DNA from 4 places in the Mesorhizobium sp. BR1-1-3 genome. Region 2 is predicted to be linked to each of the others. Evidence: riboswitches for the same ligand, from Rfam matches in the RefSeq annotation. Region 2 holds a riboswitch; each other region holds the start of a gene.
What was found. A riboswitch is a leader RNA that binds a small molecule or an ion and turns the genes downstream of it on or off. The one in region 2 is predicted to bind cobalamin.
Positions count from the first base shown of each region.

Region 1: another riboswitch for cobalamin. It lies ahead of LB559_RS20425 (CbtB domain-containing protein); the one in region 2 lies ahead of LB559_RS23125 (aromatic ring-hydroxylating oxygenase subunit alpha).
Region 3: another riboswitch for cobalamin. It lies ahead of bluB (5,6-dimethylbenzimidazole synthase); the one in region 2 lies ahead of LB559_RS23125 (aromatic ring-hydroxylating oxygenase subunit alpha).
Region 4: another riboswitch for cobalamin. It lies ahead of LB559_RS20590 (DUF1636 family protein); the one in region 2 lies ahead of LB559_RS23125 (aromatic ring-hydroxylating oxygenase subunit alpha).

Region 1 is NZ_JAIUIC010000009.1:79,267-85,198, reverse strand. It holds gene mgtE (magnesium transporter) at 1-433, shown strand, start outside; gene LB559_RS20445 (MerR family transcriptional regulator) at 591-977, shown strand; gene LB559_RS20440 (methyltransferase family protein) at 1,061-1,537, opposite strand; gene LB559_RS20435 (heparan-alpha-glucosaminide N-acetyltransferase) at 1,534-2,532, opposite strand; gene LB559_RS20430 (MFS transporter) at 2,756-3,955, shown strand; cobalamin riboswitch at 4,021-4,217, shown strand; gene LB559_RS20425 (CbtB domain-containing protein) at 4,253-4,432, shown strand; gene LB559_RS20420 (CbtA family protein) at 4,448-5,218, shown strand; gene cobU (bifunctional adenosylcobinamide kinase/adenosylcobinamide-phosphate guanylyltransferase) at 5,211-5,726, shown strand; gene cobO (cob(I)yrinic acid a,c-diamide adenosyltransferase) at 5,728-5,932, shown strand, end outside.
Region 2 is NZ_JAIUIC010000011.1:82,690-88,621, reverse strand. It holds gene LB559_RS23130 (hybrid-cluster NAD(P)-dependent oxidoreductase) at 1-38, opposite strand, end outside; gene LB559_RS23125 (aromatic ring-hydroxylating oxygenase subunit alpha) at 64-1,311, opposite strand; cobalamin riboswitch at 1,427-1,629, opposite strand; gene LB559_RS23120 (DUF680 domain-containing protein) at 2,141-2,338, shown strand; gene LB559_RS23115 (DUF680 domain-containing protein) at 2,418-2,618, shown strand; gene LB559_RS23110 (DUF680 domain-containing protein) at 2,688-2,933, shown strand; gene LB559_RS23105 (ABC transporter ATP-binding protein) at 3,014-4,126, opposite strand; gene LB559_RS23100 (alpha-glucosidase) at 4,151-5,815, opposite strand; gene LB559_RS23095 (carbohydrate ABC transporter permease) at 5,820-5,932, opposite strand, start outside.
Region 3 is NZ_JAIUIC010000004.1:212,245-218,176, forward strand. It holds gene LB559_RS11180 (MFS transporter) at 1-371, opposite strand, end outside; gene LB559_RS11185 (TetR/AcrR family transcriptional regulator) at 492-1,100, shown strand; gene LB559_RS11190 (hypothetical protein) at 1,390-2,373, shown strand; partial or broken gene bluB (5,6-dimethylbenzimidazole synthase) at 2,496-3,221, opposite strand; cobalamin riboswitch at 3,224-3,404, opposite strand; gene LB559_RS11200 (histone deacetylase family protein) at 3,526-4,452, shown strand; gene LB559_RS11205 (exodeoxyribonuclease VII small subunit) at 4,456-4,707, shown strand; gene LB559_RS11210 (DUF2277 domain-containing protein) at 4,818-5,084, shown strand; gene LB559_RS11215 (pirin family protein) at 5,124-5,932, shown strand, end outside.
Region 4 is NZ_JAIUIC010000009.1:111,330-117,261, forward strand. It holds gene LB559_RS20570 (NADH-quinone oxidoreductase subunit C) at 1-83, opposite strand, end outside; gene LB559_RS20575 (NuoB/complex I 20 kDa subunit family protein) at 88-669, opposite strand; gene LB559_RS20580 (NADH-quinone oxidoreductase subunit A) at 660-1,025, opposite strand; gene LB559_RS20585 (winged helix-turn-helix domain-containing protein) at 1,357-2,556, shown strand; cobalamin riboswitch at 2,587-2,791, shown strand; gene LB559_RS20590 (DUF1636 family protein) at 2,830-3,258, shown strand; gene cobW (cobalamin biosynthesis protein CobW) at 3,261-4,298, shown strand; gene cobN (cobaltochelatase subunit CobN) at 4,317-5,932, shown strand, end outside.

The sequences.
Region 1 (5,932 bases), on a different contig from region 2:
CACGATCGAACACATCGTGGCACTGGCGGTGCTGATGCCGATCGTCGCGGGCATGGGCGGCAATGCCGGCTCGCAAACCATGACCGTCACCGTGCGGGCGTTGGCGACCAGGGATCTCGACATCTACAATGCCGGCCGCATCATTCGCCGCGAGATGGGTGTCGGCTTCATCAACGGCATCGTCTTCGCCATCCTGATCGGCATCGTCGCGGCAGCCTGGTTCCGTGATCCCAATCTGGGCGGGATCATCGCGGCGGCGATGATCATCAACATGTTCGTGGCCGCCCTGGCCGGCATCCTGATCCCGCTGCTGCTCGATCGTTTCAAGGTCGATCCGGCGGTCGCTTCGGCGGTCTTCGTCACCACGGTTACCGACGTCGTCGGTTTCTTTGCATTTCTCGGCATTGCCACGTGGTGGTTCGGCGTGCCCTGAAGGCACGCCTTTTGGCTCAATTGACTTTTACGTAAATGCCGTGCGAGGCTCGCGTGGGGCGCCATGTCGATTCCGGCATGGCATGGGTTTTGGTTCGGGACAGAAGGGTGACGCCGGCATGGCGATCGCCCCGGTGTTTCGGCGTGTGGGAGTGGCAATGCGAGAATATTATTCGATCACCGAGTTGACCCGCGAGTTCGACGTGTCGACGCGGACGCTGCGCTTTTACGAGGACGAAGGACTGGTGCAGCCGGTGCGGCGCGGCCGCACGCGGCTGTTTCGCCCCTCTGACCGGCAGCTCATTCGCCAGATCATGCGCGGCAAAAGGCTTGGCTTCTCGATCAACGAGATTCGCGAAATCATCCAGATGTACAAGGAGCCGCCCGGCGAAGTCGGCCAGCTCAACCTGATGATCAAGCGCATCGAGGAAAAGCGCGAGGATCTCCGGCAGAAACGCCGCGACCTCGAGGAGACGCTGGCTGAACTCGACCAGGCCGAGGAGTCTTGTGTGGAGCGGCTGGTGGAGCTTGGCGTGAATACGTAGGCAGAGAGTTTGAGGGACAGCGCCCCCTCTCTCCTGCCGGACATCTCCCCCACGAAGGGGGAGATGTCCGCTTGAAAGCCAGCTCAAATCCAGCGGCGCACGCGTTTGGCGTAGTCGCGGTATTTCTTGCCGAATTTTGCCGCCAGCACCTTTTCCTCGCCTTCGATCGCCACCTTCTGCGTGGCATAGGCGGCGATGAACGCCAGCGGCAGGAACCACACGATGCCCGAGACAAAGGCGACGCCGATCAACAGCAGCGTGTTGGCCAGATACATCGGATTGCGGGTGACGCCGAAGGGACCCGTGGTGACCAGGTGATCGGGTACAGCGTTGGGGTTGAGCGTGGTCTTGGCCCGGATCATGGTGCGGATCGCGGTGAACCAGAGTGCGGCGACGGCAAACAGCGCCACCCAGCCGGCCGCGAACAGGATATCGCCCAGCAGGTCGCCGATCCAGGGCAGGGGATAGAGCAGGCCCAGTGCGATGCTGACGGCGATGGCGGCGATGTAGATCAGCGGCGGCCACGGTATGAGCCCCGGCTTCGGCTGGTTCTCGGTCATTCGGCCCCTCCCTCCATCAACTTGCTGTCGGTCTTGGCGGTGCACATGCCGGCGAGATCGGACAAATGCGCTTTCCACTCCGCAGTCTGATCGTTGTTGTAGAGCCTATCAAGCGTGGACTCGCCCTCGAGCGTATCGAGCATGCAGACACAGTAGCTCGTACAGAACTCGGTGTCGCGCGACTGCTCGCAGGACAGCTGACAGGTTTTGAGGAAATTCACCTGCGGGGTTTCGACCTGCGCCGGCATGATTTGCGAGAACAGCCAGACGCAGCCGATGAGCAGCGGCTGGTGGATCAAATAGAAAGCCAGGCTGTGCCGGCCGATGAAGACCAGTGGGTTGGCCAAGCGACCGGGCGCCAGATTGGCAAGCCTGGCAAGCAGGCCGGCACCTGCGGCGAGTTTCGTCACCGCGATGCCCGCAAGTACGGCGCCGAACCACGGAAACAGCGGAACGTAGTCGTTGGAGCGCGGATTGGTCGCCGACAGGCCGACCCACCACAGCCATGGGTGATCGAAGGCCTCGAAGCGCAGATAGACGGGGGCGGCGATAACGAGCGCGGCGACGACAAGCGTCAGCAGCGCCGGCAGGCGCAGGAAGGCGAGACCGAGCAGGCTGGCCAGCGCGATCTCGTGCAAGATGCCGAAGAAGATGAAGCCGTCCGGAGTGGCTATGCGGGTGACGACCGAAATCGCGATCGCGGCTCCGGCGACCATGGCGAACCGCTTCCAAAAGCCGTTCCAGCGGATTTGTCGGCCGTGGGCGAGATACAGGCTGACGCCGACCAGGAACAGGAAGGTCGAGGCGATGCAGCGCGCGTAAATCTTCCACCAGCCGAAGGCGGTCAGGCCGGGATCGGTGTAGCCGAAGAACTCCAGATCCCAGGTGAAATGGTAGCTTGCCATGGCGATCAGCGCGATGCCGCGCACGATGTCGATGGCGACGATGCGCTTTGGTCGATCCTGAACGGGCGCGGTCGGCGTTTGGATGCTCATGGTCTCGCATTCTGATTCAGCCCCGCTGGAGGACTATCACGGTTGCCCAGGACAAAAGAAGACCGGCAACCCTGCCGATAACGCCGGATCAGCCGCGGCATTGGGCCAGTGCCGGAAAGCCTTTGGCCGGCTTCGCTTTTGCCGGATGCACGTCGGTTTCCTCTTATTGGCGCTGAGGTCGCCACGGCAGATTTGACCCGGTGAATCTGCTTCGGGGAAAGCAATGTCCACCCATGTGCGCCATCCGATCTGGCTACCGGCCCTCAAGGCCGCGGACGCGCGCACCTTCGCTTCGCTCTATGCGGTCGAATCCTTCGCCCGCGCCACGGTGTCGAGCGTCATCCCGATCCAAGCTTACGAGATCCTGCACAACGAGCAGATCGTCTCGATCCTCTACACCGTCGTGGCGATGCTCGGCCTGTCGGTGACATTGTTCATGCCGATGCTGATCCGCCGTTTCGCCCGGCGCTGGGTCTACACGGCGGGCGCCTGCCTGCTGGCCATCGGCTCGCTGTTCTTCGTCACCGACACGCTTGCCGGGCAACTGGCCGGCATGCTGTGCCGGGTGATGGGAGCCAGCGCGCTGTCGATCACGCTCAACCTCTACATCATGGACCACATCCGCAAGACCGACTTCATGCAGGCCGAATCGCTGCGCATGGCGTGGTCGATGCTGGCCTGGACCGGTGGGCCGACGCTCGGCATCTTCCTCTACACGCGCTTCGGCGTCTATGCCGCGCATGGCGCGGTGGCCGTGTTCGCGTTAGCGCTGCTGGCATTGTTCTGGACCTACCGGCTCGGCGACAACCCGTCGATCCGTCCCGGCAAGACGCGACCAGCCAATCCGCTCGCCAATATCGGCCGCTTCATCGCCCAGCCCAGGCTCAGGCTGGCCTGGCTGATCGCGTTTGGGCGCTCCTGTTTCTGGACGACGTTCTTCGTCTATGGGCCGCTGTTCATGGTCATTACGGGTGAGGGCAAGCTGGCCGGCGGCCTGCTGGTTTCGGCCGGCAACGCGCTTTTGTTCATGGCGATTTTCTGGGGCAAGGCGGGAAAGCGCTTTGGCGGCCGCAGGACCATGACATTTGCCTATTTCGCCATGTCGGTCGCGCTTCTGGCGGCGGGCTTCGTCGGCGAAACCGTGCCGCTGCTCACCGGCGCCTTCCTGCTCTGCGGCGCCTTCTTCACCATTGCACTCGACGCGCTCGGCTCGACCGCCTTCATGCGCTCGGTGCGCTCCTATGAAAGATCGCAGATGGCGGCGGTCTATCGCACCTATCTCGACTTTTCCGAGCTGACGCCGCCGCTGGTCTATTCGGTGGTGCTGGCCTTCTTCGGCCTGGGCTCGGTGTTCGTCACGCTCGGCCTGCTGGCGGCGGTCTGCGGCTTCGTGACGTGGCGCTATCTGCCGAAATCGCTTTGACCTTCATGGCGCATTCGCAACGGTCGCCGGCGGAATTTGGTTTGCCGGACGCGAGGATTCTGCCTATAGTCGCCGGTGTCGCCGGTTCCATTTTGGAGCCAAGAGGGAATGCGGTAAGGGCGGATTTCGCCCAATGCCGTGGCTGCCCCCGCAACTGTGTGCGGTAGTCCTCTCCATATGCCACTGAAGATTTTTCTTCGGGAAGGTGGGGAAGGACGCTGATCCGTGAGCCAGGAGACCTGCCGGCGACAGGAAACTGACTTCGATGCCCTCGGGTGGAGGGCGAAAGGACAAGACATGACTACCGCTTCCGTCTCCCTCGGCGCTTCCGTCTCCTCGCAGTCGCGCTTCATGCAGCTCGCGCTCGCCGCGCTGCTCGGCATTTTCGTGATGGGCTTTGTCGGCTTCTCGCATATCGATGCGGTCCACAATGCGGCTCACGACTATCGCCATTCGATGGCATTTCCCTGCCACTGACGAGGGGCTGACATCATGAACCTGTTTCGCAACGTCGTGTTCATCGCGGCGATCGCAGGGCTCGTGGCCGGCGTCGTTCTTGCCTGCATGCAGGCCTATGCGACCGTGCCGCTGATCCTGAAGGCGGAAGTCTACGAACAGGCGGGCGGCGGGCATCACCATGACCATGCCGCTCCGGCAGCAACGGATAGCAATGCCATGAGCGCAGCCGCTCCGGCCCCTGCCGAAGCGACTGCTGCGGCGGAAGACGAGGGCTGGGCGCCGGCAGACGGTTTCGAGCGTTTCGCCTTCAGCGTGCTTGCCAACATCGTCACCGGCATCGGCTTCGGGTTGATCCTGGTCGCGGTTTCCGAATTCGCCGGCGGTATCGGTGGTTGGCGCCAGGGCGTGTTCTGGGGCTTGGCCGGCTTTGCCGTGTTCACGCTGGCGCCGGGCCTCGGCCTGCCGCCGGAACTGCCGGCCATGCCGGCCGCCGATCTCACCCAGCGCCAGATCTGGTGGTGGGCAACGGTGGCGGCAACCGCTGCCGGTCTCGGCCTGATCGCGTTCCGCAAGTCGCTGCCGCTGGCGATCCTTGCCGTCCTTTTGATCGTCGCACCGCATGTTGTCGGGGCACCGCAGCCCGACAGTTACGAGACGGCGATTCCGGAAGGGCTGCATCACCAGTTCGTGGTGGCGGTGACCGTGACCAATCTGGTGTTCTGGCTGGTGCTCGGCGCGGTTGTCGGCGTGGTGCGCGGCCGCTTCACCGGCACCGCGACCAGCCTGCGCGACAGCTTTGCCTGATCGCAAGACACTGACCTTCCTCATCGGCGGTGCGCGCTCCGGCAAGAGCGCGCGCGCCGAAATTTTGGCGACCGCCTTGCCGCCGCCCTGGACCTATATCGCCACGGCGCAAGCCTATGATGACGAGATGCGTGAGCGCATCGCGTTGCACCGGTCGCGGCGCGGCGAAGGCTGGACGACCATCGACGCACCGCTCGACCTCGCCGGCGCCCTTGCCGCCTTGCCGGACGATCGGCCGGTGCTTGTCGACTGCCTGACGCTGTGGCTGACCAACCATATGCTGGCCGAACACGATCTGGACCTTGAATGCCGGCGATTGGCGGAGGTGTTGTCGCGGCCGCGCGGACCCTGGTTCGTGGTGTCCAATGAAGTCGGCCAAGGCATCGTGCCGGACAATGCACTGGCGCGCCGCTTTCGCGATGCCGCCGGCCGGCTCAACCAGCAGGTCGCGGCGATTGCCGATACGGTGCTGCTGATGGTGGCGGGGCTGCCGCTCAAGGTGAAATGATATGACCGATATCGACAATAAGGACGAAGAGCGCCACCGCGCCAAGATGGCCAAGCGCAAGGCGGTGCAGGATGCCGAGGTGGCGAGCAAGACGGTCGAGAAGGGATTGCTCATCGTCAACACCGGCCCGGGCAAAGGCAAGACCACGGCCGCCTTCGGGCTGGCGCTGCGGATGCTCGGCTACGGCAAGCGCGTCGGTGTCGTCC
Region 2 (5,932 bases):
ATCTGGTCGAGATGGCGATAGAGGCCAAGGTCCGTCATCGCATTCATCCTCTTGTCCCCTGGGCTAGGCGACGCTGCGCAGGGCCGGCCGGCCGCCTTCGGCAAGGCGCGGCCCGATGAACGACGCGTACCACTCGACGAACTGGATCACGCCGCCCTCATGCAGCTCCGAATAGGGGCCTGGTTCATAGGCCGGCGACAGGATGCCGAAGGCGTTTTCCTCGACGATGCGGCGGTCCTGGTCGTTGGTCTCGGTCCAGACATGGGTGAGCTCAGCGAGGTCGTAGTCGACGCCTTCGACCGCATCCTTGTGGACGAGCCATTTCGTTGTCACCGCGGTTTCCGTGGCACTGATCGGCAGCACGCGGAAGGTAACGGCGTGGTCGCCGAGGATATGGTTCCAGGTCGTCGGATAGTGATAGAGCAGCAAGGAGCCGATGCGGTCGGTTGAAACGCTGTCGGACAGGTTCTTCTGGACCGCCCGTTTTCCCGTCATGGTGTAGCTGACGGCATCGCGCAGCAGCGGCGCGCGGGTGGCGCGGTACTGCCCTGCCGGATCGATGCGGAATTTGCTCGGCAAGCCTGATGCCTCGCATCTGGCCCAGTGTGCGACCATTTCAGGGTCGCTGTCGGCGCCATGGACGCCGGTTATGGTTGGAGCCTCGGGGAAGGTCTTGCACAACTCGGGATGATTGGCGGCGCAGTGGTAGCACTCGCGGTTGTTTTCCCAGACCAGCTTCCAGTTGCCCTTCTCGACGATCGTGCTCTCGAAGGCGATCTTTGCTTCACGCAGCCGGTGCGGCAAAAGATAGGGTTCGATCATCGCCCGCATCGGCGCGAAATCTGCCGGTTCCTTGGCCAGGCAGATGAAGATGTAGCCGCCGACGCTCTCGCAGGCGACCGGCTTCAGGCCGAAATCACTCTTGTCGAAACCGTCGGCCATCTGGCGGGCAAACAGCAGGCGGCCGTCCAGCTCGTAGGTCCATTGATGATACGGGCAGACGAGCTTTGCCGCGGTACCCTTCTCCGTGTTGCACACGCGGCTGCCGCGATGGCGGCAGGAATTGTGGAAGACGTTGATCTTGCCGTGCTGGTCGCGGACAAGGACGACCGGATAATCGCCGACCTGCACGGTGATGTAGCTGCCCGGCTTCGGCAGTTCGCAATCATGGCCGATGAACAGCCAGTCGCGATACCAGATCAGCTCCATGTCGAGCTTGAAGTAGTCCGGATCGGTGTAGAAGGGCTGCTCCAGCGAAAAGCCTTGCCGGCGCCCCTTCAGGAGCCTCAGCATGTCGTTGCGGATATCCATGTCCTGTCCTCGTTCCTAAGGACTGAACTGGTGGTGACGGAGGAAGGATTGAAACGCAGGCCGGCTGTGTGCCGGACATGCGCTATCCACCTCTTGACCGCCCACCGCGATCAGTCGAGATCTAAAAATCTCGGGCTGGTTTCCGGGCTCTGGAGTTGTCCTTGCGGACCATCGCGACACCTTCCCAGGCGGTTGCCCAGTGGTCTCCCGTTGCGACTTGAACTCCACCACCGTTGCGGGGGCAGCGCCGGATTCTGACCGGCTTCCCAATTCTCCGCCTCGTCGTCACGAAGCGGCACCTGAGATGGTATGATCTAACCACGATCGCGGGCGCGCCGTCGGCATGAAAACGACATCGTATCCATGCGGCGCGACACGGCATGCGAAACGCTACTGCAGATCGTCGCGGGCCAAGATCCCACCTCCCGGGCGGCCATTTGCCGGCTGCGATCTTCCCGAATCCGACCCTTCGCGGGGGTCAAAAAAGGTTAACGGTTTCGAAAAGTGACTATTAGCTTGCTCTAAAATCGAACCGAACGGTTCGTTTCTGTTGACGGTGCGTGCAGGACGGTGTGAACGCTGGGCCTCTGAAACAGTCAGTGATCCATCAGGTGGCTACACCTAACCCACTGATAAGAAGAAGAAAAATGCATCCTTAGATTCCATTGGCACAATTTCAAGGTGTGGATTCATGGTCCACACGGAACAACTTCGTGATTGGAAAAGACGACCTTGCCCTCCCACATCGGGGCTGTCCGAACGACGCGAATTTCATTTCCAAGACACGCCGCTAGACGGACGGAAAAAAGACGATACTGGAGTACCAAAAATGAAAAAGATCATTCTCACTGCCGCAGCCCTTCTGGCCATTTCCGGCAGCGCCTTCGCTGGTAGCGACCACTACGGTTCCAACGCCGCGGCAGCCACTGCTGTCGACAGCTCGTACACCGCTTCGACCAAGAAGTCGGAACCGGCTGCTCAGGCGCCTGCCCAGGGTGCTGACCGCAACCTCTTCGGCAACAACTAACAGCCGATTCCCAGTTTCCCGGTCGACGGCGGGCTCGCCCGCCGCCCTGGCGAAATCCAGACATTCAGGAGTATTCAAGATGAACAAGATCCTCATTGCTGCCGCCGCCGTTCTGGCCATCACCGGCAGCGCTTTCGCGGGCAGCGACAACTACGGTTCGAACGGCCCCAACCAGCCTGCCGCCGCTGTGGACCAGTCGTACACGGCTTCCACCAAGACCTCGGAACCGGCTGCCCAGACGCCCGCTCAGGGCAGCGACCGTAACCTCTTCGGTCGCTAACAACCAATTTCGCAACCGACGGCAGCTGTGTCTGCCGTCCTGGCGAAATCCAGAATTCAGGAGACTAAAATGAACAAGATCCTCATTGCTGCCGCCGCCGTTCTGGCCATCACCGGCAGTGCCTTCGCCGGCAGCGACAACTTTGGCTCCAATGGTGCCAATCAGCCTGCCGCCACGACTTCGGTCGACAGCACGCGCACCTCTTCGGTACGCAACACCGGTTCGCCGGTTTACAAGCTGCTGAACTCGTCGGGTGACACCACCCAGAAGTCTGCTCCGCAAGGTGCCGACCGCAACCTCTTCGGCAACAACTAACAACCGAAGTCGATCTCCAAGTCAAAGAGCGGCGGGCCCGGCCCGCCGCTCTTTTTTTGTGCCTGACACGGTAATTGCGGTTAAGCCGCCTTTGCTTCCACTTCATGCAACGCGAAAGAACGTCCATCCGCGTCGAAGATATGCAGGTCCTCGCCATTGGCGCTCAGCCGCAATGTCGAGCCGCGCTTGACCTCGACATTGCCGGGCAGCTTGGTCACCAGCGGCAGATCGGCGCGGCCGATGTCGACATAGACAAGCTGCACCTCGCCGAGTTGCTCGACATAGTCGACCGTCCCCTCGAACAGATAGTCCGCGCCGCTGGCGATGATCAGGTCCTCCGGCCGCACGCCAAAGCTCACCGCGGCGCCCTTTGCCGAAGCCGGCGTCGCAATCGGCACGGTCGCCTTGCGTCCGCCGACATGGCTGACGACGGTCGGGTTTCCGGTCTTTTCGATGGTCGCCGGCAGGATGTTCATGGCCGGCGAGCCGATGAACTGGGCAACGAACAGATTGCCGGGCTTCTTGTAGAGGTCCATCGGCGTGCCGACCTGCTCGATATGGCCGTCCTTGAGCACCACGATGCGGTCGGCCAGCGTCATCGCCTCGACCTGGTCGTGGGTAACGTAGATCATGGTCGTGTTGGGCATCGATTCCTTGAGCTTGGCGATCTCGATGCGGGTGGCGACGCGCAGCGCGGCGTCGAGGTTCGAAAGCGGCTCGTCGAACAGGAACACCTTCGGATTGCGCACGATGGCGCGGCCGATGGCGACGCGCTGGCGCTGGCCACCCGACATCGCCTTGGGCAGGCGGTCGAGATATTTGGTCAGCTGCAGGATCTCGGCGGCCTGGCGCACGCGGCGGTCGATCTCGGCCTTGTTCTCTTTGCCGATCTTCATCGAGAACGCCATGTTGTCGTAGACGGTCATGTGCGGGTACAGCGCGTAGGACTGGAACACCATGGCGATGCCCCGCTTCGACGGCGGCACGTCGTTCACCACTTCGCCGGCTATTCTGAGTTCGCCGGAGGTGATTTCCTCGAGCCCGGCGATCGACCTCAGCAATGTCGACTTGCCGCAGCCCGACGGGCCGACGAAGACGATGAACTCGCCCGACTTAATATCGAGGTCGATGCCGTGGAGAATGTTCAGATTGCCGTAGGACTTCTTCACTTGTCTTAGCGTGACATCGGCCATTGGTTTCCTCCAGTGATTGGAAATTCAGTCGAGACGCCCGAACCAGGCGCCGTAGCCGCCAAGCTCGATGGAACCGCTGCTCGCCTGCCCCGAAAATCCGTGCCCGGGCAGAGGTTGCAGCGATCGGCCGCCAAGGTCAACCTTGGCCCGCCCGGCTCCCAGATTGAAGACGCAGACGATCTGCTCGTTGCCTGCGCGGCGCGTGAAGGCCACGGTATCTCCCTCACTTTCGATGAAGGTGATGTCGCCCTTGGCCAGCGCCGGATGGGCACGCCGGAAGCTGAGAAAGCGCCGGTAGTGCTCGAGCAGCGAAGCCTCGTCGCCCTGCTGGACATTGACCGCTTGCGCCAAATGCTTGGCCGGCACCGGCAGCCAGGGTTTTGCCTGGGAGAAGCCGCCATTCTTGGCGCCGCCGTCCCACACCATCGGTGTGCGGCAGCCGTCGCGGCCCTTGAATTCAGGCCAGAAGCGGATGCCGTAGGGATCCTGCAAATCCTCGAACCGAAGGTCGGCCTCGCCGAGCCCAAGTTCCTCACCCTGATAGATGCAGACCGAACCGCGCAAGGACATCAGCAGCGCCGAGATGACCTTGAGGTAGGCGGTCGGGTCGGGCTCATTGGCGGCCCAGCGCGAGGCCGGGCGCATTACATCGTGGTTGGAGAAGGCCCAGCACGACCAGCCATCGCTGGCGACCTTGCCGAAGGATTCCAGCACCGAGCGGACCTTGCCCGCGCTGATCTTTTCCGGCGCCAGGAAATCGAAGGAGTAGCACATGTGCACGCGCTTGCCGCCGGCGGTGTAGGCGGCCACCACTTCAAGCCCACGCTGCGAATCGCCGACCTCGCCGACCGCTGCCGTTGCCGGATATTCATCGAGCAGGGCACGGAACCGTTCGAGGAAGCCGAGGTTCTCGGGCCGGCTCTTGTCGTAGAGATGGTCCTGGTAGTTGTAGGGGTTGACCGCCGGCGCGGTCTGGTCGTTGCGCTCTTCCGGCGGCAGCGGCGGGTTGTTTTCCAAGCCCTGGCTGTGGAAGTAGAAATTGATGGTGTCGAGCCGGAAACCATCGACGCCGCGCTCCAGCCAGAAGCGGGTGACGTCGAGCAACGCGTCCTGAACCTCGTGGTTGTGGAAGTTGAGGTCGGGCTGCTCGGCCAGAAAATTGTGCATGTAATATTGCTGGCGGCTGGTGTCCCATTGCCAGGCCGAGCCGCCGAAGATCGACAGCCAGTTGTTGGGCGGCGTGCCGTCCGGCCTGGCGTCTGCCCAGACGTACCAGTCGGCTTTCGGGTTGCTGCGGCTCGACCGGCTTTCCTTGAACCAGGGATGATTGTCGGCGGTGTGCGACAGCACCTCGTCGATCATCACCTTCAAGCCCAGCCTGTGTGCCTCGGCGGTCAGCGCGTCGAAGTCGGCCAGCGTGCCGAACATCGGATCGACGTCGCAGTAATCCGACACGTCATAGCCGAAATCCTTCATCGGCGACTTGAAGAACGGCGAAATCCAGATGGCGTCCGCACCGAGTGCCGCGATGTAGGGTAGCCGCCCGATGATGCCCTTAAGGTCACCGATGCCGTCGCCGTTCGAGTCCTGGTAGCTGCGCGGATAGATCTGGTAGATCACCGCGCCCCGCCACCAGTCGCGATCGATAGCGAGGTCAGGCTTCGAGCTGGCCTTCAAAGCGGATTGCATCGTCTCAGCCTCCTTTCACCGAGCCGGCAAGCAGCCCGCGGACAAAATAGCGCTGCAGCGAGAAGAACACGATCAGCGGCACGATGATGGTCACGAAAGCCGATGTCGTCAGAATCT
Region 3 (5,932 bases), on a different contig from region 2:
ACCATCGCCGGCATGCTTGGCATGGCCGCGGCCAGTAGGGCCGACACGAACAGCGTCCACACCGGCCAGTCCTGGTTGGCCGCCGCTATCAGGACGGCGAAAGCCAGCACCGCGATGATGGTGGTGGGCACGACGATTTGTGTCTGGCCCAGGCGGTCCACCAATCTCGATATCTGCGGCGCAACGAAAGCGTTGGCCAGAGCGTATGTTGCCGAGACGGCTCCGGCCAGCCAGTATTCGCCACGCGTCTGCGACAGCATCGCCACGATGCCGATGGGCGCCATGGCGATCGGCAGGCGCGCCATGAATCCGGCGGCCGCAAAGCCCTTGGCTCCGGGGGCACGAAAGATTTCCGCATAGGGATTTTGCATGAGTGGTTCCTCGACAAAGGACGATTCGGCAATTACATACGAAGCGTATGATTGTTAAATAGAGCATACGCCGCGTATGTCAATTGGCATACGTTACGTATGTGAATAGGGCCGGAAGCCATGCACAGACCCCGCAAGGAGATGATCGCCGAGACGCGCGCAAAGCTGATCGCGGCGGCCCGCCATGCCTTCGGCACAACAGGCTATGCGGAAGCCTCGATGGATGATTTCACCGCTTCGGCCGGGCTGACGCGCGGCGCGCTCTATCATCATTTCGGCGACAAGAAGGGGCTGCTGCAGGCGGTCATAGCCCAGATCGACGGCGAGATGGCGGCGCGCATCAATGAGGTCGCGTCGAGAGCGCCGACCCGCTGGCAGCATTTCGTCGACGAGTGCTCGACCTATATCGAGATGGCGCTGGAGCCGGAAATCCAGCGCATCATGTTCCGGGATGGCCCGGCCGTGCTGGGGGATCCAGCGCAATGGCCGAATGCCAGTGCGTGCATCGTGTCAATGACCGATCATCTGACCGCGCTGCAGGAGGAGGGGGTCGTTGTCTCCAGCCTCGACCCCGAGACGGCCTCGCGACTGATCAACGGAGCGAGCAGCCAGGCAGCGCAACGGATCGCCAATTCGGACGACCCCGAAGCGACGTCCAAGAAGGTGGTGACGGCGTTCAAGCAACTGCTCGAAGGCCTGCTCAAGAAGCCGGATCCGCAGTCGAATTGAAGTTCCCACCGGAGCTTTCGTGCCGGCAGCTGTTCCCGATAGGAATTTTTTCTTGACATCTGCCCTCAGCTAAGGTACATATTCGTCCATGGTGCTGATTTGCGCCGGTGACCCGCCGCACAGGCGGGTTTTTCGTTTGATGCTCCGTCAGACAACGCGCCGGCGAAAGGCTGCGAAAGAAAACCGTTGCCCCGAATTCGTCGCGCTTCGGCGTCAGGGGCCGGCAATTGACAATCGCCGGGTTGAGTTCATCTTCTTCCACCATCTCTGAGGCGGAGATTCGGGGCACATGTGGGATTTCGAGATCGGCCGGTCGGTGTCCATCATGATGCGGACCTGGCCGTTCATCTTCTTTCGTATGATCGTCTATTTCGGCATCACGCTGGCCTACATCATGGCGACCGGCACCGGTGCCTCGGTCGGCTATGGCGTCGGCCATATCTCCACCGATCCCGACGGGCCCATGTCCTTTGCCCTGTGGGGCGGCGTGGTCGGGTTTGGCATCGTCTCGATCGCGGTCTACTGGATCCGCGAATACATCCTCTATATCGTCAAGGCCGGCCACATCGCCGTCATAGTTCATCTGATCGACGGCCGCGACATTCCCGCAGGTCAGGACCAGATCGCCTACGCCAGGGATGTTGTGACCCAGCGTTTCGCCGAGGCCAACATCCTTTTCGTCGTCGACCAACTCGTCAAGGGTGCCATCCGCGCCATCACCGGCCTGCTCGGCGGTATCGCCGCCTTCCTGCCGATACCGGGCCTGAGCGGCCTGGTCTCCTTCATCAACACGGTGATCCGCCTGTCGCTGACCTATGTCGACGAGATCATCCTCGGCTACAACATCCGCATCAATTCAGCCTCACCCTTCGAGACGGCGCGCCAAGGCGTCGTGCTCTATGCCCAGAACGGCAAGGTCATGGTCAAGAACGCCGTCTGGCTGGCGGTCATCATGTGGGGCGTGTCGTTCGTCATCTTTCTGATGATGCTGGCGCCTGCCGGCGCCATTCTGTTCCTGATGCCCGGCCAGCTCGCCGGCTGGGCCTTCGTGCTCGCCGTCGTCTTCGCCTGGGCGTTCAAGGCGGCCTTCATCGAGCCTTTCGCCATCGCTTGCCTGATGCAGGTCTATTTCAAGACCATCGCGGGCCAGGTGCCGGATCCGGCCTGGGACGCCCGGTTGGCCGAGGCGTCGTCGAAGTTCAGGGAGCTCAAGGACAAGGCGCTCGCCTCCTTCGGCGGTTCGCGCTGGGGTACGGCCGGCGCCACACCCTGATCGGCCGGGCAGGTGGTGTCTGGTGAGGCAGAAACGGTGTTGAGGCGCGCCACGGTGGACTTGAGCTGTGTCTCGCCTTGCCCGGAAAACGTCTCGCTCATGATCAGTTCCGGCAGCGGCAGCCGCCGTCCCCAACCATGCGTTTCAAGGTCCGGTTTGGAAGCGAACTCGGAAACACGGCCGACGCAGAGATAGGCGATTGGCGTTACGTGATCCGGAATGGCCAACAGCCGCTTCAGCGCCTCAGCCTCGATGATGCTCACCCAGCCGACGCCAACGCCCTCGGCACGCGCGGCCAGCCAGAAATTCTGCACCGCGCAGACGGTGCTGTAGAGATCCATCTCCGGATTGTGCCAGCGTCCCAGCGGCGAACCTTTCGAGCGCTGCCGGTCGCAAGTGATGCAGATGTTGAGCGCGCTCTCGCAGATGCCTTCCAGCTTGAGCTTGCGGTACAGCGCCTGTTTTTCCGCCTCGATCGCCGGCAGTTCCTGCTCGCGCGCGGCCAGGAACAGGTCGCGCACCCTTTCGCGTCGCTCGATGTCACGAATGACAATGAAATTCCATGGCTGCATGAAGCCTACCGATGGCGCATGATGGGCGGCAAGCAGCAGCCGCGCCAGCACGTCGTCATCGATCGCGGTGGGCAGGAAATGGCTGCGCACGTCGCGCCGCGTGAACATGGCGCGATAGACCGCATCGCGCGCATTCTGGTCGAATCCATCGTCAATGGCAGCGGTCATCTGTTCCGGCATCGCTTGTCCCCTTGCGATTGCAGATTCAAAACGGTCAGAGCGTACTTTGTGCGTCCAAATGGACGCACGTCGCTCTGATGCCACCCGCCCGACCATGCGGATGACGATGCCTGCCAGGCCGGTCTTCTGGCTTGGGATCAACCCGCGTCCGGTGCCTTCCCGTCATCGACAGTGGCATTTACCGGCGCGGTCCCCCTCACAGCGTTGGGCACGCCACGGAATTCAACCGTGTTCCCGATTCTCCCGCTTGCGGCGGGCACCAGGCAGTACCAAGAACCTTACGCCGAAGCGCCGGCGAGGCCAATGCCCGCGGCGACGCGAATGGACGCAGGCGCGATTTTCCCCAGTCATCGGCCGCCCGTGCATGGCCTTTGTCGATCCGGGTCACTAGATTAGGACGATGACCACCCGTCTCTACACGCATCCGATCTTCCTCGAGCATCTCACGCCGCCCGGACATCCCGAGCGGCCCGACCGCCTGCGCGCCATCGAGCGCGTGCTCGATGAGGAAGCCTTTGCCGCGCTCGATCGTATCCAGGCGCCGGAAGGCGACGAGGCCACCATCCTCTACGCGCATCCCGCCGATTTCGTCGCCCGCGTGCGCGCCGCCATCCCCGACGAGGGGATTGCCCGCATCGATGCCGACACCACTGCCAGTCCGAAGAGCTGGCAAGCGGCGATCACCGCGATCGGCGCCGCCAACGCCGCCGTCGATGATGTCTTTTCGGGCCGCGCCGACAACGTCTTCGTCGCCGCCCGGCCGCCCGGCCATCATGCCGAAAAGACCACGGCCATGGGCTTCTGCCTGTTCAACACGGCGGCGATCGCGGCGCGTTATGCGCAGAAGAAACACGGTGTCGAGCGCGTTGCCATCGTCGACTGGGACGTGCATCACGGCAATGGCACGCAGGATATTTTCTGGGACGATCCCTCGGTGCTCTATTGCTCGACACACCAGATGCCGCTTTATCCCGGCACCGGAGCGAAGACCGAAACGGGCGCCGGCAACATCGTCAACGCACCGCTGGCGCCGCAGACCGGCAGCGAAGTGTTTCGCGATGCCTTCCTGTCGCGCGTCCTGCCCGCGCTCGACAATTTCGCGCCCGACCTGATCATCATTTCGGCCGGGTTCGACGCGCACCACCGCGATCCGCTGGCCGAGATCAATCTGACCGAGGATGATTTCGATTGGGCGACCGGCCAGCTGATGCAGCGCGCGGCACGCCACAGCGGCAACCGGCTCGTCAGCCTGCTCGAGGGCGGCTACGATCTGCAGGGATTGGCATTTTCGGTCGCCGCCCATGTCGGGCGACTGATGAAAGGATGAACGATGGCTGGTGAGACCAACGAAGACGTCAAGGCGATGAGCTTCGAGCAGGCACTCGATGCGCTGGAGAAGATCGTCGATGATCTGGAGCGTGGCGACGTGCCGCTCGACCAGTCGATCAGGATCTATGAACGTGGCGAGGCGCTGAAGGCGCATTGCGACCGGCTGCTGAAGGCCGCCGAGGACAAGGTCGAGAAGATCAGGCTGTCGCGCGACGGCAAGCCGGTTGGAACGGAGCCGCTCGACGCGGATTGAGGCCGGTCCGAACGATGGCCTCGCCTCACCGGTTTTTGGACATGATCATGACCGAGGCTATAACTCGTTGCGATTGAAACAGCTCAAGGACAAGAGGAGATACGGAAGCGATGTGCAGAAACATCAAGACCCTGTTCAATTTTGATCCGCCGGCAACCAATGACGAGGTGCGCGACGCGGCCCTTCAGTTCGTCCGCAAGCTGAGCGGAACGACGCGACCCTCGAAGCAGAACCAGCACGCCTTCGATCATGCCGTCGACGCCATCGCGGCCTCGGCGCGCGAACTGCTCGATTCCCTGGAAACCCATCAGCATCCGCGCAATCGCGAAGAGGTGGCGGCCAAGCTGCGGGCAAAGGCGGCCATCCGCTTTGCCTGATGCGGCCAGGCGGCCTTCGACCACCGACAAGGAGAGTCCATGAGCTTCTTCCCCGGGAAAGACCCTGAGGTGGGCGATGCGTTCGCCAGCGATCAGATCGAATTGATGGTCATTCCGAACGCCAAGGACATCGGTGGTTTTCAGGTGCGCCGTGCCCTGCCAACGGCAAAAAGGCGGTTGGTCGGTCCGTTCATCTTCTTCGACCGCATGGGTCCCGCGATCCTGCGGGCCGGCCAGGCGCTGGACGTCCGTCCGCATCCGCATATCGGACTGTCGACGGTCACCTATCTGTTCGACGGCAAGATCCGGCACCGCGACTCCCTCGGCACCGAAATGGTCATTCAGCCCGGCGACGTGAATTTGATGACCGCCGGCCGCGGCATCGTCCATTCGGAGCGTACGCCGGAGGAACTGCGTGGCGCGCCGATGTCGGTATCCGGCCTGCAGACATGGCTGGCGCTGCCGGACGACAAGGAAGAGGTGGCTCCTGTGTTCGAGAACACAGGAGCGCTCAGGCTTCCCGAGATTGATGCCGAAGGCGTCAACGGGCGCCTCATCATCGGCGATTTCCAAGGATTACGGTCCCCGGTCAGGGCCGATTCGGAGACGCTCTACGCCGACCTGCGCCTGGCGCCCGGCGCCAGCGTGAAAATCCCTGCCGATGCGGAAGAGCGCGCCATTTACACGCTGGAAGGCGAGGTCTCGATTTCGGGCGATGTGTTCCCAGCCGAACGGCTGCTGGTCTTCCGTCCCGGTGACGAGATCGTCGTGTCGTCGCAGACCGGGGCGCATTTCATGCTGTTCGGCGGCGCCTCTCTTGGTTCGAAGCGTTACATCTGGTGGAATTT
Region 4 (5,932 bases), on a different contig from region 2:
CCATAGGCGATATCAGCCTCGTTCACGCGGCCGATCAGCTTCTCGCCGAGATAGGTCGACAGTTCGCTCAGGGATGCGGTCATGGATTTACCGTTCGATCGTGCCGGTGCGGCGGATCTTCTTCTGCAAGAGAAGAATGCCGTAGAGCAGCGCTTCGGCGCTCGGCGGACAGCCGGGCACATAGATGTCGACCGGCACGATGCGGTCGCAGCCGCGCACCACCGAATAGGAATAGTGGTAATAGCCGCCGCCATTGGCGCAGGAGCCCATCGAGATGACGTAGCGCGGCTCCGGCATCTGGTCGTAGACCTTGCGCAGCGCCGGCGCCATCTTGTTGGTCAGCGTGCCGGCGACGATCATGATGTCGGACTGGCGCGGAGACGCGCGTGGCGCGACGCCGAACCGCTCCGAATCATAGCGCGGCATCGAGGTGTGGATCATCTCGACCGCGCAGCAGGCGAGGCCGAACGTCATGAACATCAGCGACCCGCTGCGCGCCCAGGTGATGAGCGCCTCGGTCGAAGTGACCAGAAAGCCCTTGTCGGCCAACTCGTTGTTGATCTCGAGGAAGAAGGGATCGTCCTCCCCCACCGGCCTGCCGGTGTTGGGATCGATGATGCCCTTGGGCTTCGGCGCGACGAGGGTGCCTGAACTGTCGTTCAATCCCATTCCAGCGCTCCTTTTTTCCATTCATAGGCAAAGCCGATGGTCAGCACCGCCAAAAAAACCATCATCGACCAGAAACCGAGCATGCCGATCTTCGAAAACGACACCGCCCACGGAAACAGGAAGGCTACTTCCAGGTCGAAGATGATGAACAGGATCGACACCAGGTAGAAACGGATGTCGAACCTCATGCGGGCGTCGTCGAACGAGTTGAAACCGCACTCGTAGGCGGAAAGCTTTTCGGGATCGGGATTGCGGTAGGCCACCAGGAAGGGCGCGGCCAGCAGCGCCAGGCCGACAACCAGCGCCACGCCTATGAACAGGACGATGGGCAGGTATGAGCTCAAGAGTGCGTTCATGCTCGGCTTTCCGTTGGCGCCAATCCACGTTGATTACAGCACCGGACCCTAATGCGGAAGCGTGACAGTTTAACCGCTGAACCGTTTTAAGGGCCTATGCTGCAACGCGGCGAGGGTTAGCGCAGCACTTCCAGCGAAGCAAGTCAAACCTTGTTCAAAACATCGACCTGGACGGCATATCGCGGCAAACTGGTCCGATCCGCTCCTGTTTGATTTCCTTCGCTTTTTACTCCACTTTTCTCTCCTGACATGGATGCCGCCAAAACCCTGCTAGCATGGGTTGGAATCAGCCATTCGACCCTCGGTCAAAACACGTCAAAGTGATACCTGCATGAAGGAAAAGATCTCGCTCCCGATGGCCCGGCGCATCGCCCTTGCCGCCCAGGGGTTCCTCGATCCTCGCCCGACCGGCACGCCCGACCGCCGGCATTTTGCCCGCACCCTCTCCCGCACCGGCCTGTTGCAGATCGATTCCGTCAGCGCGGTGGTGCGCGCTCATTATATGCCGCTCTATTCGCGCCTTGGCCCCTACCCGTTCTCGCTGCTCGACAACGCGGCCGTGACGCGCAAGCGCATGGTTTTCGAATATTGGGCGCACGAGGCCTCCTTCCTGCCGGTCGAGACATACCCGCTGATGCGCTGGCGCATGCAGCGCGCCGAGCGGGGCGAGGAAATGTATCTGGGTCTCGCCAAATGGGGCCGCGAGCACGCCGCCTACATCGAAGAGATCTACCGCGAGGTCGCCGAGCGCGGCCCGATCGCCGCTTCCGCGCTGGAGGGCCAGAAAGGTTCGGGCGGCTGGTGGGGCTGGAGCCATGCCAAACACGCCTTCGAATGGCTGTTCTGGGCCGGCCGCATCACCACGGCGCACCGCCGCGGTTTCGAGCGCTTCTATGACCTGCCCGAGCGCGTGCTGCCGCAGGCGATCCTCGATCTGCCGGTGCCGACGCCTGAGGACGCGCACCGCGAATTGCTGCGCATTTCCGCCCGCGCCCACGGCGTGGCGACTTCAGGCGATTTGCGCGACTATTTCCGCCTGTCGCCGGCCGATATGAAAGGCCGGTTGGAGGAACTGGTTCAAACGGGCGAGTTGCTGCCGGTGCGTGTCGAAGGCTGGGACAAGCCGGCGTATCTTCACCGGGACGCCCGTCTGCCGCGCAAAGTCGGGGCCCGCGCCTTGCTGGCACCCTTCGATCCGGTCGTCTTCGAGCGCTCGCGCACCGAGCGGCTGTTCGATTTCCACTACCGCATCGAGATCTACACACCGGCCGACAAGCGGCAGTATGGCTATTATGTCCTGCCGTTCCTGCTCGGCGACCGGATCGTGGCGCGCGTCGACCTCAAGGCCGATCGCCCGGCCAGCATACTGCGGGTCCATGCGGCCTATGCCGAGCCCGGTGCGCCGCCTGAAACCGCTGCGGAGCTGTTCGAGGAATTGAAGCAGATGCAAGGTTGGCTCGGGCTCGAACGCATCGAAGTGACGCCTGCCGGCGATTTGGGCGCGGCGCTGGCCGACATAGCCGTGTCGTAAGCTCGCGTTGACACCGCCGCCCGCAAAAGCCTAAATCCGGTTCCAGATGGTCCCTTGCCCGCAACGGCAAGGGCTAAGAGGGAATGCGGTGCCGGGCAAAATCCCAAATCCGCGGCTGTCCCCGCAACTGTAAGCGAAGAGCCAAGGCCGAAAACCACTGGGAATTCCCGGGAAGGCGGCTACCCAAGGCGATGACTCGCGAGCCAGGAGACCTGCCGTCTGCGACTGTAGAATCCGATCGCCCGGCGGGTTTCCGGGCAAGGAGCCCGATCTTTGGACCACGACAGCAGTTTTTCGGCTGGCACAGCGGATATTTCGTCCGGCCATGATGATGCCTTGGCCGGCGTCACCATCATCGTCTGCGGCTCCTGCCGCAATGAGACCGGCTCCGACGCTCATCCCCGCGCCGGCGAGTTGCTGACGGACGACACGCGCCGCGCCGCCGCTGGCGACGATATCCGCATCCGCAGCGTCGAATGCCTTGGCAATTGCAAGCGGCGCCTCAGCGCCGCGATCCTGCGCGACGGCTGCTGGAGCTATGTCTTCGGCGACCTGACCGCGACCAGCGGCGCCGACCTCGTGACAGGCGCAAAGCTCTTCGCCACCTCGAAAGATGGCCTGATCCCGTGGCGTGGCCGCCCCGATAGCCTCAAGCGCGGCCTCGTGGCCCGCATTCCACCCATCGACATGCTGAAGGATTGACCATGACCACTTCCGTATCCCGCGTTCCCTGCACCGTCGTCACCGGCTTCCTCGGCGCCGGCAAGACGACGCTGGTCCGCCATCTCCTGGAAAACGCCGGCGGCAAGCGCATCGCCATCATCGTCAACGAATTCGGCGACATCGGCATCGATGGCGAGATCCTCAAGGGATGCGGTATCGACACCTGCCCCGAGGAAAACATCGTAGAACTGGCCAATGGCTGTATCTGCTGCACTGTCGCCGATGATTTCGTCCCGGCGCTCGACCAAATCCTGTCGCTGACGCCGAAGGTCGACCATATCCTGATCGAAACCTCGGGCCTGGCACTGCCCAAGCCGCTGGTCCAGGCCTTTCAGTGGCCGAGCGTGAAAAGCCGGGTGACCGTCGATGGCGTCATCGCCGTGGTCGACGGACCGGCATTGGCCGAAGGCCGCGTCGCCAACGACATGGAGGCCCTCCAGGCGCAGCGCGCCGGGGACGAGACGCTCGACCACGACGATCCGGTGGAAGAACTGTTCGAGGACCAGATCGCCTGCGCCGACCTGATCATCCTGTCGAAGAGCGACCTGATGGACGCCGCCGGCACCGCCCGCGCCAATGCCATCATTGGCGAACACTCCGCCCGCGCGGTGAAGATTGTGCCGACCTCGCATGGCAAGGTCGATCCCTCGGTGCTGCTCGGGCTCGGTCTCGCCGTCGAGGACGACATCGAAAACCGCAAGTCCCATCATGACGGCGCATTCGACCACGAGCATGACGACTTCGACACGTTCATCGTCGACATTGCCTCGATCGCCAATCCGGACGAGCTGGCAAAGCGTGTCGCCACGGTCGCCGAAGAAGAGAACGTGCTGCGCGTAAAAGGCTTCGTCGAGGTCGGCGGCAAGCCGATGCGGCTCTTGCTGCAGGCCGTCGGGCCGCGCGTCAATCATTACTATGACCGCGCCTGGACCGCGCAGGACGACCGCCGTTCGCGCCTCGTCGTCATCGGCCTGAAGGGGCTGAACCGCCCGGCGATCGAGCGTATACTCGCCGGCTGATTTCGGACACGGATTGCGATGCACATCCTAACCACGACATCCGCCTCGCTCGACGACCTCGCCGAGCCGGTCGATCTGCGGCAGACGCCGGCGGATATCGTGGCCCTGTCCTTCACCGACAGCGACCTCGCCGGACTGGCGGCGGCGTGGAGGACCGATGCCGACCGCCTGCCCTCGATGCGGCTGGCCGCACTGCGCGACCTGCGCCATCCCATGTCCGTCGACCTCTGGGTCGACAGCGTCGCCCGCCATGCCAAGATCATCCTCGTGCGCATCCTCGGCGGCTACGACTGGTGGCGCTACGGCTGCGACCAGCTTGCCTCGACCGCCCGCGAACGCGGCATAAAACTGGCGCTGCTGCCCGGCGAATGCCGCGACGAGGATCTGCGCCTGATCGAAGCCTCGACGCTGCCGCGCGAGGAGTTGGACGGCCTGCTCGACTATTTCCGCGAGGGCGGCCCGGCGAATATGAGCGCACTGGTGCGGAAATTGGCGGGGTTGGCGGGACAGGATGCGGAAGTTATCGGCCCGGTGGTGGTGCCGAAAGCTGGTTCTTACGTGCCCGGATGTGGAGTTGTGGAGAAGCGGGACTTATCGAATGCTGGCGCTTACAACGTCAACGCTCCTATCATCCCCATCCTGTTCTATCGCTCGATGCTGCTGGCCGCCGATGTCGCGCCCATCGATGCGCTTGTTGAAGCGCTGCGGCAGCGCGGCATCGACCCAGTCCCGATCTTCGTCTCCAGCCTCAAGGACCCAACCTCCCTCGCCTTCGTGGAAACAGCACTGACGGCGCTGAAGCCCGCCGCCATCATCACCGCGACCGCTTTCGCCTCAGGCGCCGAACCCGGCATCGAAACGCTGTTCGACCGCGCCGGCGTGCCTGTCTTCCAGGTCATCGTCGCCACCACCCGCCGCGACATCTGGCAAAACAACCAGCGTGGCCTGGCACCCGCCGACCTCGCCATGCATGTCGTGCTGCCCGAACTCGACGGCCGCGTCCTCGCCGGCGCCATTTCCTTCAAGGGCGAGACCGAGACCGATCCCGCACTCGGCCACCGCGCCTTCGCCAACCGGCCGGAACCGGATCGCGTGGCGCAGGTCGCTGACCGCGTCGCGGCCTTCATCAAGTTGCAGGAGACACCCCGCGCCGGGCGCAAGCTGGCGATCCTGATCCCGGATTACCCTAGCGCTCCTGGTCGAACCGGCTATGCCGTCGGCCTCGACGTGCCGTCCAGCGTGCTCGCCATGCTGCATGACCTGAAGGAGCAGGGCTATGTGATTGAGGGGATTCCGCAGACGCCGCGTGGGTTGCTGGATTTGCTGGAAGCCAGCGATACTGGATTGGCCTTAGATAACTACATTGCCTTCTCGACGGAGTTGCCGACTGCGGCAATTACTGCGGTCGAAGCCGCTTGGGGCAAAGCGGAAGACGAAACAGGTTTGCGCGGAAGCTTCCCCTTCCGCGCCGCCACCTTCGGCAACGTCACCATCGCCCTCGCCCCCGACCGCGGCCGCTCCGTCGACCGCCGCGCCGACTACCACGACCCGACGCTGCCCCCGCGCCATGCGCTGATCGCCTTCGGCCTCTGGCTGCGCAAGTCGCTCGGCGTCCACGCGCTGGTCCATGTCGG